Regions from separate parts of the Spirillospora sp. NPDC048823 genome, predicted to be linked through region 1. Evidence: riboswitches for the same ligand, from Rfam matches in the RefSeq annotation. Region 1 holds a riboswitch; the other holds the start of a gene.

Region 1 (4,853 bases):
ACTTCTGGAGCACCGAGCGCTACGACATCGAGTCGAAGAGTTCCGAGCCGTACGCGATCAAGGGCTTCGAGAACAAGACCGACTCGGGGCCGAAGTGCATTCCGATGCCGGGGGCGGAGGGATTCCAGATCGACGTCTGGCGGATCTTCAAGCAGGACGGAAAGGTCGTGCGCCGCCAGAAGTTCCATACGACCTATGCCGCCGAGCCACGCATCACATGCCGTTAACGATCACCGCCGATGCGCGCCGTCGGGGGGCCGCCGGCGTCGGTTGGAAGCCGTCCCCAGCCGGGGCGCCGAAGGCTCAAGATGTCCCCGTTCCCGCCCACGGCCGACTCTCCGGCAGAATGTGGGCAGGACGGAGGTGCCGTGTGGCCGGATTGAGCGGATCGCTCGAGCGTTCCATCATGGACGTGCTCTGGGAGGCCCCCAGCCCGCTACGCGTTCGTGAGCTTCTGGCGAAGCTGAACGAGAACGCCGACAAGGCGCTGGCCTACAACACCGTCCAGACGGTCGCCGAGCGGCTGGCGCAGAAGGGGCTGCTGCAGCGCACGCAGGACGGGCCGGCCTTCCGCTACGCCCCCACCCGTGCGCGGGAAGAGTATGCGGTCGAGTTGATGCTCGACGCTCTCACCGAGTCTCCCGACCACGGGGGCATCCTCGCGAGATTCGCCGAAAGCGTCCCTCCGGAAGACGTCCGCCACCTGCTGGACGCGCTGCGCCGGCGGACGTCCGACGGCCAAGAGGCGTGACGGCGTGATCTACCTGGTGGTCGGCCTGATCTGCACGGCGGTCCTGCTGGGCTGTCTGGCGGGGCCCGCCCTCGATCGGCTTCGGCCTCCCGCCGCGCACCCGGGGATCGCCATCGCCTGCTGGGCCGCGGCCCTCACCGGCACATTCATCGCCGGCATCGGGATCATCGCGGCGGCGTTGCTGTCGCCCCCGGCGCCCGGCCACGGCTTCCTGGAGTGGCTGCGCGACTGCCTGCCCCATCACGGGGATTCGGCGATCATCATCGCGGCGGCCGCCAGCCTGGTGGTGCTCACGGCCTGCTGTTCGCGGCTCGCCCGCAGCCTGCCCCGGCTCGTCCGTGCGGTACGTCACCGCCGCCGGCACCGGGAGATGCTGCGGCTCGTCGCGAAGGAGCACGGTCAGCATGGGGACGTCCTCGTGCTCGACCATCCCGTCCCGGTCGCGTACTCGCTGCCGGCCAGGCATCGCGCGATCGTCGTCAGCACCGGCACACAGGACGCTCTCACTCCCGACGAGTTCGGCGCGGTTCTGGTCCATGAGCGAGCCCACCTGCGTCAGCGGCATCACGCACTGCTGCTCATGCTCGACCTGGCCCACGCCCTGCTGCCCCGGCTGCCCACGGTCCGCCGGGCGAAGAAGAGCTTCCCGCTGCTGCTGGAGATGGCCGCCGACGATGCGGCGGCCCGCGCATGTGGAAGGCGCACGCTCGTCGACGCCCTGCACCGGCTCGCGGCGACGCCGGGCGTGGCGGGCGCCCTCGGCGCCGCCGGGTCTTCGACCGGTGCGCTGGCGGAGCGGGTCCGGCGGCTCGAGTCCGCCGAGACGACGAAGCCGCGCCGGGCGGTCCGGATGGCGGCCTCCGCCTTCGTGGCCGCCGCCGTCGCCACTCCCCTGATGGTCGCCGCCGCGACCATCATGGAGCTGTCCTACATCTGCTGAGACCGTTGAGGCGGTTTGTCGCAATCGGCCACTTGAGTGGCGGTTGAGGCCGCTATCTCCTACGCTCCGTAGGAGCCATGGCGAGGCGTCCCCGCCGGGGACGGCGATGGCCACGCCGAATCCAGCGGACCACGCCGTCCGAGGGAGCCGGGGAACCGTTCTCCACTGGGGTGAATCCGCTCTCCGCGAGCGGTAGGGCGACTCCGGCCCGAACCCGGCAGCTCACCCGGTAGGCGGCACAGGAGAGGACACCGCATGCAGCGACGAGCTGCCGGAGACGGAACGGCCCGCCGCCGGATCATCACCAGGACGGCATGGACGGCGTCGATCGCTCTTTCCGCGACGCTCGTGGCCCCCGCACCCGCCTGGTCGGAGCCCGACCCGTCCCGCAGGGAGCTGACCGCGCAGCAGAAGAAGCTCGCCGATGAGGCGGAGAAGCTCAGCGAGCAGTACAACGGGCTGCGGGTGCGACTGCGGCAGGCCCAACGCGCCGCCAAGGTGGCCGACGGGACGCCGCCCGCCAGAAGAAGGCGCTGGAGGAGACGCGGGCCAGGATCGTCAAGCTCGCCGCGGACAGCTACAAGAACGGCCCGCGGGACCCGGCGGTCGCCTTCGCCTCGTCCGGGGACCCGCAGGCCGTCCTTGACCGGTCGGCCACACTCAACTACTTCGCCAGCCAGGAAAGCGCTCGCGTCACTCAGCTGCTGCAGACGATGCAGGCGGCGGAACGTGCCCGCAAATCGGCTGAAACGCATGCGAAGCAGGTCCACGAACTCACCGCCGAGGCGAAGAAGAAGCGCAAGGAACTCCAGGCCAAGCTGACGAAGGTCGAGGCCAAGCTGGGTACCGGCTCGGGCGCTCGCACCAGCGCGGGACCCGCTCCCAATGTGGACCCCGGAGGTGCCTCCGCCAAGGCCATGGGCGCGGTCAGAGCGGCTTTGAGCCAGCGGGGCGTCCCGTACTCCTGGGGTGGGGGCAGCGCATCTGGCCCGACCTACGGCACCGCACAGGGCGCCAACATCAAGGGGTTCGACTGCTCGGGATTGACGATGTACGCCTACGCCCAGGTCGGCATCAACCTGCCCCACTACACCGGCAGCCAGTACACCGCCGGCACCCGCGTCTCCCAAAGCCAACTCAAGCCCGGTGACCTGGTCTTCTTCTACAGCGACCTGCACCACATGGGCCTGTACATCGGCAACGGGAAGATGGTCCACGCCCCCGTCATCCACCCCCTGGGGTGACGGGGGCGTCACCCGGAACACCTCCGACACGGTGCCCCTCAGCCACAGCCTGACGGGCTGTAGGCGGGCGGCTGATCAAACTGGGCGACCGCGCTCATTTGGTGTCCCGCGGTGGCACGACCTTGAGGGCCGCTTGCAGGGCCTCGCTCTCCTCCGGCGAGAGATCCGACAGGAAGTGCACGAGCGCGGCGGCCTGGTTGCTACTGGTCGACAGTGCCTCGCGCATCAGCTTGGCCGTGTAACCCTCCCGCGAGGCGACCGCCTCGTACTCGTAGGCGCGCCCGACCCGCTTCCTGCGCAGCCATCCCTTCTTGTGCAGGTTGTCCATCACCGTCATCACCGTGGTGTAGGCGATCGACCGCTCCTGCTGGAGGTCCTCCAGGACCTCACGAACATTGGCCGGACGGCCGTAGGACCACATCCTGTCCATGATCGCGGCCTCCAGGTCACCGAAGCGCTGCCCGGCCATGATGCCCCCTTCCGCCGCCCCACCTGCCACCTTGTCGCGGCATACTACAGTCGATAGTAAACACGTCTCGGTGGAGGTGAGAGGCCGACTCGAACCGGCGGTTCTCACACCGGCCTGACTCCCGGCAACGGCTGCCCGTGCCCGGTGGTCTTGAGTCATGTGTGGCCTCACCCATCTACTATCCTCCTTCCCGATGTTCCACCGAGGGCGCGCCTTCGCGGACGGTCGGCGCTGCTTCAGGCGACCACACCGGAGACCCACGCTCACGGAGCGTCTCCTGGCGGGATCCATAAGGCCAAGGCCAAGCAGCCTCTCACGCGGGCGGCCACGGAGCCGGGATGTTCTTGATCCGTCGGTCACCTGCCCGACGGAGACCTACGAGGGCGGTGACGACTACTACGCCACCGCCCCGTGGTGCGACATGTTCCTCGCCTGGGCAGCCAAGAAGACCGGCGTGGAGGACTGGGCGGGCGAGTTCGCCGCCACCATCCAGCACGCCAAGTGGTTCAAAAAGAAGGACGCGTGGGGAACCGAGCCCGAGCCGGGCGCGCTGGTGTTCTTCGCATGGTCCGGCTCCAAGGACATCGACGCCATCAGCCATGTCGGCCTGGTGGAAAGCGTCAAGGGCTCGACCCTCCGCACCATCGAGGCGAACACCGACGGCGTCCACCTCAAACGGAGGACGCGCGACGTCGGTGACGTCGTCGGCTACGGCTATCCCGGCAAGGTCGAGGTGGCGGGCAAGGCGCTGCCGGGTTCAGAAGGGGAGAAGAACCACGTCCCCAAGCACGTGGCCGCCGAGTCCGGGACCATGGCCGCGGAGGCGACGCGACCCGGAAACGCGGTCACGTCTCAGCAGACGAGCACGAAGGCGGCTGACGGGCAGCCGCTGGTCGAGCCCGACGCGTTGCTGGGAGGGCTGCTGTCCATCGCGGTCTGCGGCGCGGTCGCGCTGGCGGCGGGCAAGTCGATGGCCGCCCGGGTTCCGGCCGAGCCGCCGATCCGCGTCCGCAAGCGCGGCAAGCACCACAAGCGGCCGGTCGAACTGCCCGCGGACATCACACCAACCGTCCTGGACGCGTCCGAGGCCGGAACCGCCGTCATGCCGGCGATCTCAGCCGCCGTCGCCGCCGAGGCGGAGGACCGCGAGTTCTGGAGCCGGGTCTCGCCCCTCGAGGACGATGAGGACCTCGCGTTCTGGGACGCTCTCCATGCCGACCTCCCACCGATCCGCTCGAATGCCACTGGCCGCGCGGCAGTCGGCCATTCTTTGCCATGAACGAGTCATGACCCTCGGCCGAGTCAAAACCGATTGAGCCGGCCCGCGCCGGGATGCGTATGTCCTCTCAGGGAGGCGCCTTTGGCCGACCACCGGCCATCCCTCGCTACCATGGTCGGAGCAGGAAATGTCCATGCCGGAGGGGTGGCCGGCGGCCATCGGGGTGCTGG
Region 2 (4,853 bases), on a different contig from region 1:
TCGACGTACCCGGCCCTCTGACGCGATAAATGCGGCGGGGAACCGCCGGGACGCGTGGCATGCTGATCGGCGTGGAGCACGAGATAACCATCCGAGTCGCCGGCGAGCTGCTGATGTTCCTGCCCGCCGCGCGGCGCGAGCCCGTGAGCCGCCTGGCCTACGACGGAACCTCGACGCTGGGGCACCTCGTGGAGTCGCTCGGTGTCCCGCTGCCCGAGGCCGGTCCGATGACCGTCGACGGTGAACCGGCCGGTCCCGCCGCCCGCCCGGACCCCGGCGCCGAGGTGGGGGTGGAGGCGGTGCCGCGCCCGCAGCCCGTCCCGCTGGAGCCGGGCCAGGCCGCCCCGCGCTTCCTGCTCGACGTGCACCTGGGCACGCTGGCCCGGCGGATGCGCCTCCTCGGCCTCGACACCGCCTACCACAACGACATGGACGACCCGGCGCTGGTCGTCCAGGCCAATGAGGAACGCCGCGTCCTGCTCACCCAGGACCGCGGGCTCCTCCGCCGCCGCGCACTGTGGTTCGGCGCGTACGTCCGCGGCTCACGCCCGGACGACCAGCTCCGCGACCTCCTGGACCGGTTCGCGCCCGTGCTCCGCCCGTGGACGCGCTGCACCGCCTGCAACGGTGAACTCGTCCCGGTCGACAAGCAGGAGATCGAAGGCGACCTTGAGCTGGGCACGCGCCGCAGCTACGACGTCTACGGCCGCTGCGCCGACTGCGGTCAGCTCTACTGGCGCGGCGCGCACGGCGGCCACCTGGAGGAGATCGTCCGTGACGCGACACGCCAGGTCGAGTCCATCCGGGAGACCGGACGGGCCGGAAGCGCCGTCTGACGCCGATGGGGACGACAGGGAAGAGGAGCCGGTGGCGAACGATCTCGTGGTGGTCGGGGCGGCGATCATTTCCGACGGGCGGTTGCTGAGCGCCCAGCGTGCCGAGCCGCCGCACATGGCGGGCGGCTGGGAGCTGCCCGGCGGGAAGGTCGACCCGGGCGAGACGGACGAGGACGCGCTGGTGCGCGAGTGCCACGAGGAGCTCGCCATCAAGATCCGGTTGAAAGACCGGATCGGCGGCGACTGGCGGCTCAGCGGGCAGGCCGTGCTCCGGGTGTGGACGGCGCAGATCACCGAGGGCGAACCGCAGGCCCTGGAACACCTGGCGCTCCGCTGGCTGTCCCCGGACGAGCTGTACGACGTCGCCTGGCTCCCCGGCGACCTCCCCGTAATCGACGCCCTCGCCCACCAGGGCCTCACCTGAGACGGCCCGCCGCAGAAGCAAGACGCCCGCCGTCCGAAGGGGCGGACGACCCCGGCCCCCACCCCGACCCCGCGACGACCCAAACCGTCGCGATCGCGTCCGAAGGCAGGCTTCGAGCGAAGCAAGAAACCTGATCGCGCAGCGAGCCGCAAGGCGAGCCGGAGCGATGCAGCGATCGCACGCAGTGCCCGCCGAAGGGAGGGCCCTCCAGGGCCCGACCGCCAAGGGCACTGCAAAAAAAGGACGAGGGCTTCCCGCCGCGCCGCGGGAAGCCCCCGACGTTCTCAGGAGATGCGATTCGCGCCGGCGTAGTCGGAGCGGTCGGACATCTTGGAGATCTTCACCACATCACCGGTCTGCGGGGCGTGCAGGTACTTGCCGTCGCTGAGGTAGATGCCCATGTGGTGGAGGCTGCCGCCGAAGTAGACCAGGTCGCCGGAGCGGAGCTGGTTCCGGGGGACCTTGGAACCGAGTCCGTACAGGGCGCCGGTGTAGTGCGGCAGCCCGCGCTTGCCGATCTGGGCGTACGCCCAGACGACGAGCCCTGAGCAGTCGAAGCTGTTCGGCCCGGCGGCGGCCCACACGTACGGCGAGCCGAGTTTGGTGAGCGCCTTGCGGGCCATGTCGGCCGGCGCACCCGATCCCTTCACGGTCGCGCGCAGGCCGCTGCGGGGGTCGCTGACCCGGGTGGTGGTCAGCTTGTCCAGCCGCTTCGTGACCTCGGCGACCTTCTGCCTGGCCGCTTCGCGGGCCTTCTCGGCGTCCGCGGCGGCCTTCTCGACCTGCGCCTTCTTCGCCTCGGCGGTGCGCTGCGCGGTCTCGGCCTGCTCGATCTGCTTCTGCAGCGCCTGGACGGTGGTGATCTGGCTCTGGGTCAGGTAGGCGCGTTCGGCCAGCCCTTCGGCCGAGCCGTCGGCACCGAAGATCACGTCGGGGGCGCCGGTCATGTAGTTCGCGGCCGCCATCCGTCCGAGCCGCTCGCGGGCGGGGGTGGCCTGGGCGCGCAACGCCGCGGCCTCCTTGGCGGCGGCCTGCTCGGCCTTCTTGGCCTTGCCCAGGTCGACGCGGGTCTTGTTGTACTTCTCGGTGAGGATCTCGGCCTCTTCGTTCAGCGCGTCGAGGCTTTTGCGCAGCCCCTCCTCCGTCGTCGGAGTGGGGGTCGGGGAGGTCGCGGCGGCGAGCTGGAACGGCGACGTGGCGTGGGCGGCGACGGGCGCGGTGGCGCCGAGGCCGATCAGGAGCATCGTGGCCGTGGCGGCGGGCGTGACGCGCCGCCACCGTCGGGGGGCCGGTGCCAAGCCGGTGTTCTCCTCTCCTCGCGCGCCTACCGGGTTAGCTGACGGGTTCGGGCCAGGAGTCGCCCTACGACGTGTGTCGATTCACCCCAGGGACCTGGGTCCCCGGCTCTCCCGTTCGCGGGAGATTCGGCGCTCCGGTCGCAGCCCCGGGGAGAGGGGGCCTCGGACGACCGGATCTCGGAAAGATTACAAAGAACGAGCAAAGTTGGCGAATCGGGGTCCCTGTGACCGGTGGGGAGGCCTTCGCCGAACGGGTTGCGGGCACGGGCAAGTAGAATGGCCGATGCCGTGTTCTGCGGCGGATCCCGAACTCTCACCCCAAGGCGAGCCCCGCATGCCCATCACCACGCGCGATGACCTCCGGAACGTCGCGATCGTCGCCCACGTCGACCACGGAAAGACGACGCTGGTCGACGCCATGCTCTGGCAGTCCGGGGCCTTCCGGGAGAACCAGACCGTCGACGACCGCGTGATGGACTCCGACGATCTGGAGCGCGAGAAGGGGATCACCATTCTCGCCAAGAACACCGCCGTGCGGCACAACGGGCTGACGATCAACATCATCGACACCCCGGGGCACGCGGACTTCGGCGGTGAGGTGGAGCGCGGGCTGTCCATGGTGGACGGCGTCGTCCTGCTGGTGGACGCCAGCGAGGGCCCGCTCCCGCAGACGCGGTTCGTGCTGCGCAAGGCGCTCGCCGCGCGGCTGCCGGTGATCCTGGTCGTGAACAAGACCGACCGTCCCGACGCCCGCATCGACGAGGTCGTGGACGAGACGTACGAGCTGTTCATGGACCTCGACGCCGACGAGGAGCAGATCGACTTCCCGATCGTGTACGCGTCGGGCCGCGCCGGGCGGGCGTCGCTGGACAAGCCCGCCGACGGCGCCATGCCCGGCAGCGACGACCTGGAGCCGCTGTTCAAGGTCATCACCGAGACGATCCCGGCGCCGTCCTTCGACCCGGACGTCCCGCTGCGGGCGCACGTCACCAACCTGGACGCCTCCAGTTACCTCGGCCGCATCGCGCTGTGCCGGGTGCACGCCGGGACGATCAAGAAGGGCCAGCAGGTCGCCTGGTGCCGGCACGACGGCAGCATCGAGCGGGTGAAGATCACCGAGCTGCTGATGACCGACGCGCTCACCCGCAAGCCCGCGCAGGAGGCGGGGCCCGGCGACATCATCGCGATCGCCGGCATCCCCGACATCATGATCGGCGACACCATCGCCGACCCGGACGACCCGCGCCCGCTGCCGCTGATCACCGTGGACGAGCCCGCGATCTCCATGACGGTCGGCACCAACACCGGGCCGATGGCGGGACGGGAGAAGGGCACCAAGGTCACCGCCCGGATGGTCAAGGACCGGCTGGAGCGCGAACTGGTGGGCAACGTGTCCATCAAGGTGCTGCCGACCGAGCGTCCGGACGCGTGGGAGGTGCAGGGCCGCGGCGAGCTGGCCCTGGCGATCCTGGTCGAGAACATGCGCCGCGAGGGCTACGAGCTGACCGTCGGCAAGCCGCAGGTGGTCGTCAAGGTCGTCGACGGCAAGAAGCACGAGCCGGTCGAGCGGCTCACCATCGACATTCCCGAGGAGCACCTCGGCGCCGTGACCCAGCTGCTGGCGGTCCGCAAGGGCCGCATGGAGCAGATGACCAACCACGGCACCGGCTGGATCCGGCTGGAGTTCCTGGTTCCGGCGCGCGCCCTGATCGGGTTCCGCACCGAGTTCATGACCGAGACCCGCGGCACCGGCATGGCGCACCACGTGTTCGAGGCGTACGAGCCCTGGTTCGGCGAGCTGCGCACCCGTCCGTCGGGTTCCCTCGTCGCCGACCGCTCCGGCGCCGCCACCGCGTACGCGATCACGAACCTGCAGGACCGCGGCACGTTCTTCGTCGGGCCGACGACCGAGGTGTACGAGGGCATGATCGTCGGGGAGAACTCCCGGGCCGACGACATGGACGTCAACATCACCAAGGAGAAGAAGCTCACGAACATGCGGTCGTCCACCGGTGACGAGCTGGAGCGGCTCACCCCGCCGCGGCTGCTGTCGCTGGAGGAGGCCCTGGAGTTCTGCCGCGAGGACGAGTGCGTCGAGGTCACCCCGGGCGCCGTCCGCATCCGCAAGGTCGTGCTGGCCGCGAAGGAGCGCGAGCGCACGCGCGCCCGCACCAAGCGCGCCGGCTAGTTCGTCTCCGTCCCTCGGCGCGGCGTCCCTCGGCGCGGCGGTCGCGCAGCACGGCGGTCCGGCGAGGCGACGGGCAGGCGGAAGACAAAGGGCGGCCCCGCGGTCGT

The links. Region 1 has a riboswitch for cyclic di-AMP ahead of ACGFK0_RS37010 (C40 family peptidase). Riboswitches for the same ligand answer to the same signal wherever they lie in the genome.
Region 2: it holds a riboswitch for cyclic di-AMP, as region 1 does, so the genes downstream of both, ACGFK0_RS05245 (NlpC/P60 family protein) here and ACGFK0_RS37010 (C40 family peptidase) in region 1, are expected to answer to the same signal.

The regions. Positions count from the first base shown of each region.
Region 1 is NZ_JBICUT010000029.1:629-5,481, reverse strand. It holds gene ACGFK0_RS37025 (VanW family protein) at 1-227, shown strand, start outside; gene ACGFK0_RS37020 (BlaI/MecI/CopY family transcriptional regulator) at 218-751, shown strand; gene ACGFK0_RS37015 (M56 family metallopeptidase) at 756-1,691, shown strand; cyclic di-AMP (ydaO/yuaA leader) riboswitch at 1,795-1,943, shown strand; gene ACGFK0_RS37010 (C40 family peptidase) at 2,405-2,935, shown strand; gene ACGFK0_RS37005 (BlaI/MecI/CopY family transcriptional regulator) at 3,030-3,404, opposite strand; gene ACGFK0_RS37000 (CHAP domain-containing protein) at 3,562-4,683, shown strand.
Region 2 is NZ_JBICUT010000002.1:361,771-366,623, forward strand. It holds gene ACGFK0_RS05235 (Mut7-C RNAse domain-containing protein) at 60-836, shown strand; gene ACGFK0_RS05240 ((deoxy)nucleoside triphosphate pyrophosphohydrolase) at 868-1,260, shown strand; gene ACGFK0_RS05245 (NlpC/P60 family protein) at 1,545-2,558, opposite strand; cyclic di-AMP (ydaO/yuaA leader) riboswitch at 2,566-2,700, opposite strand; gene typA (translational GTPase TypA) at 2,893-4,746, shown strand.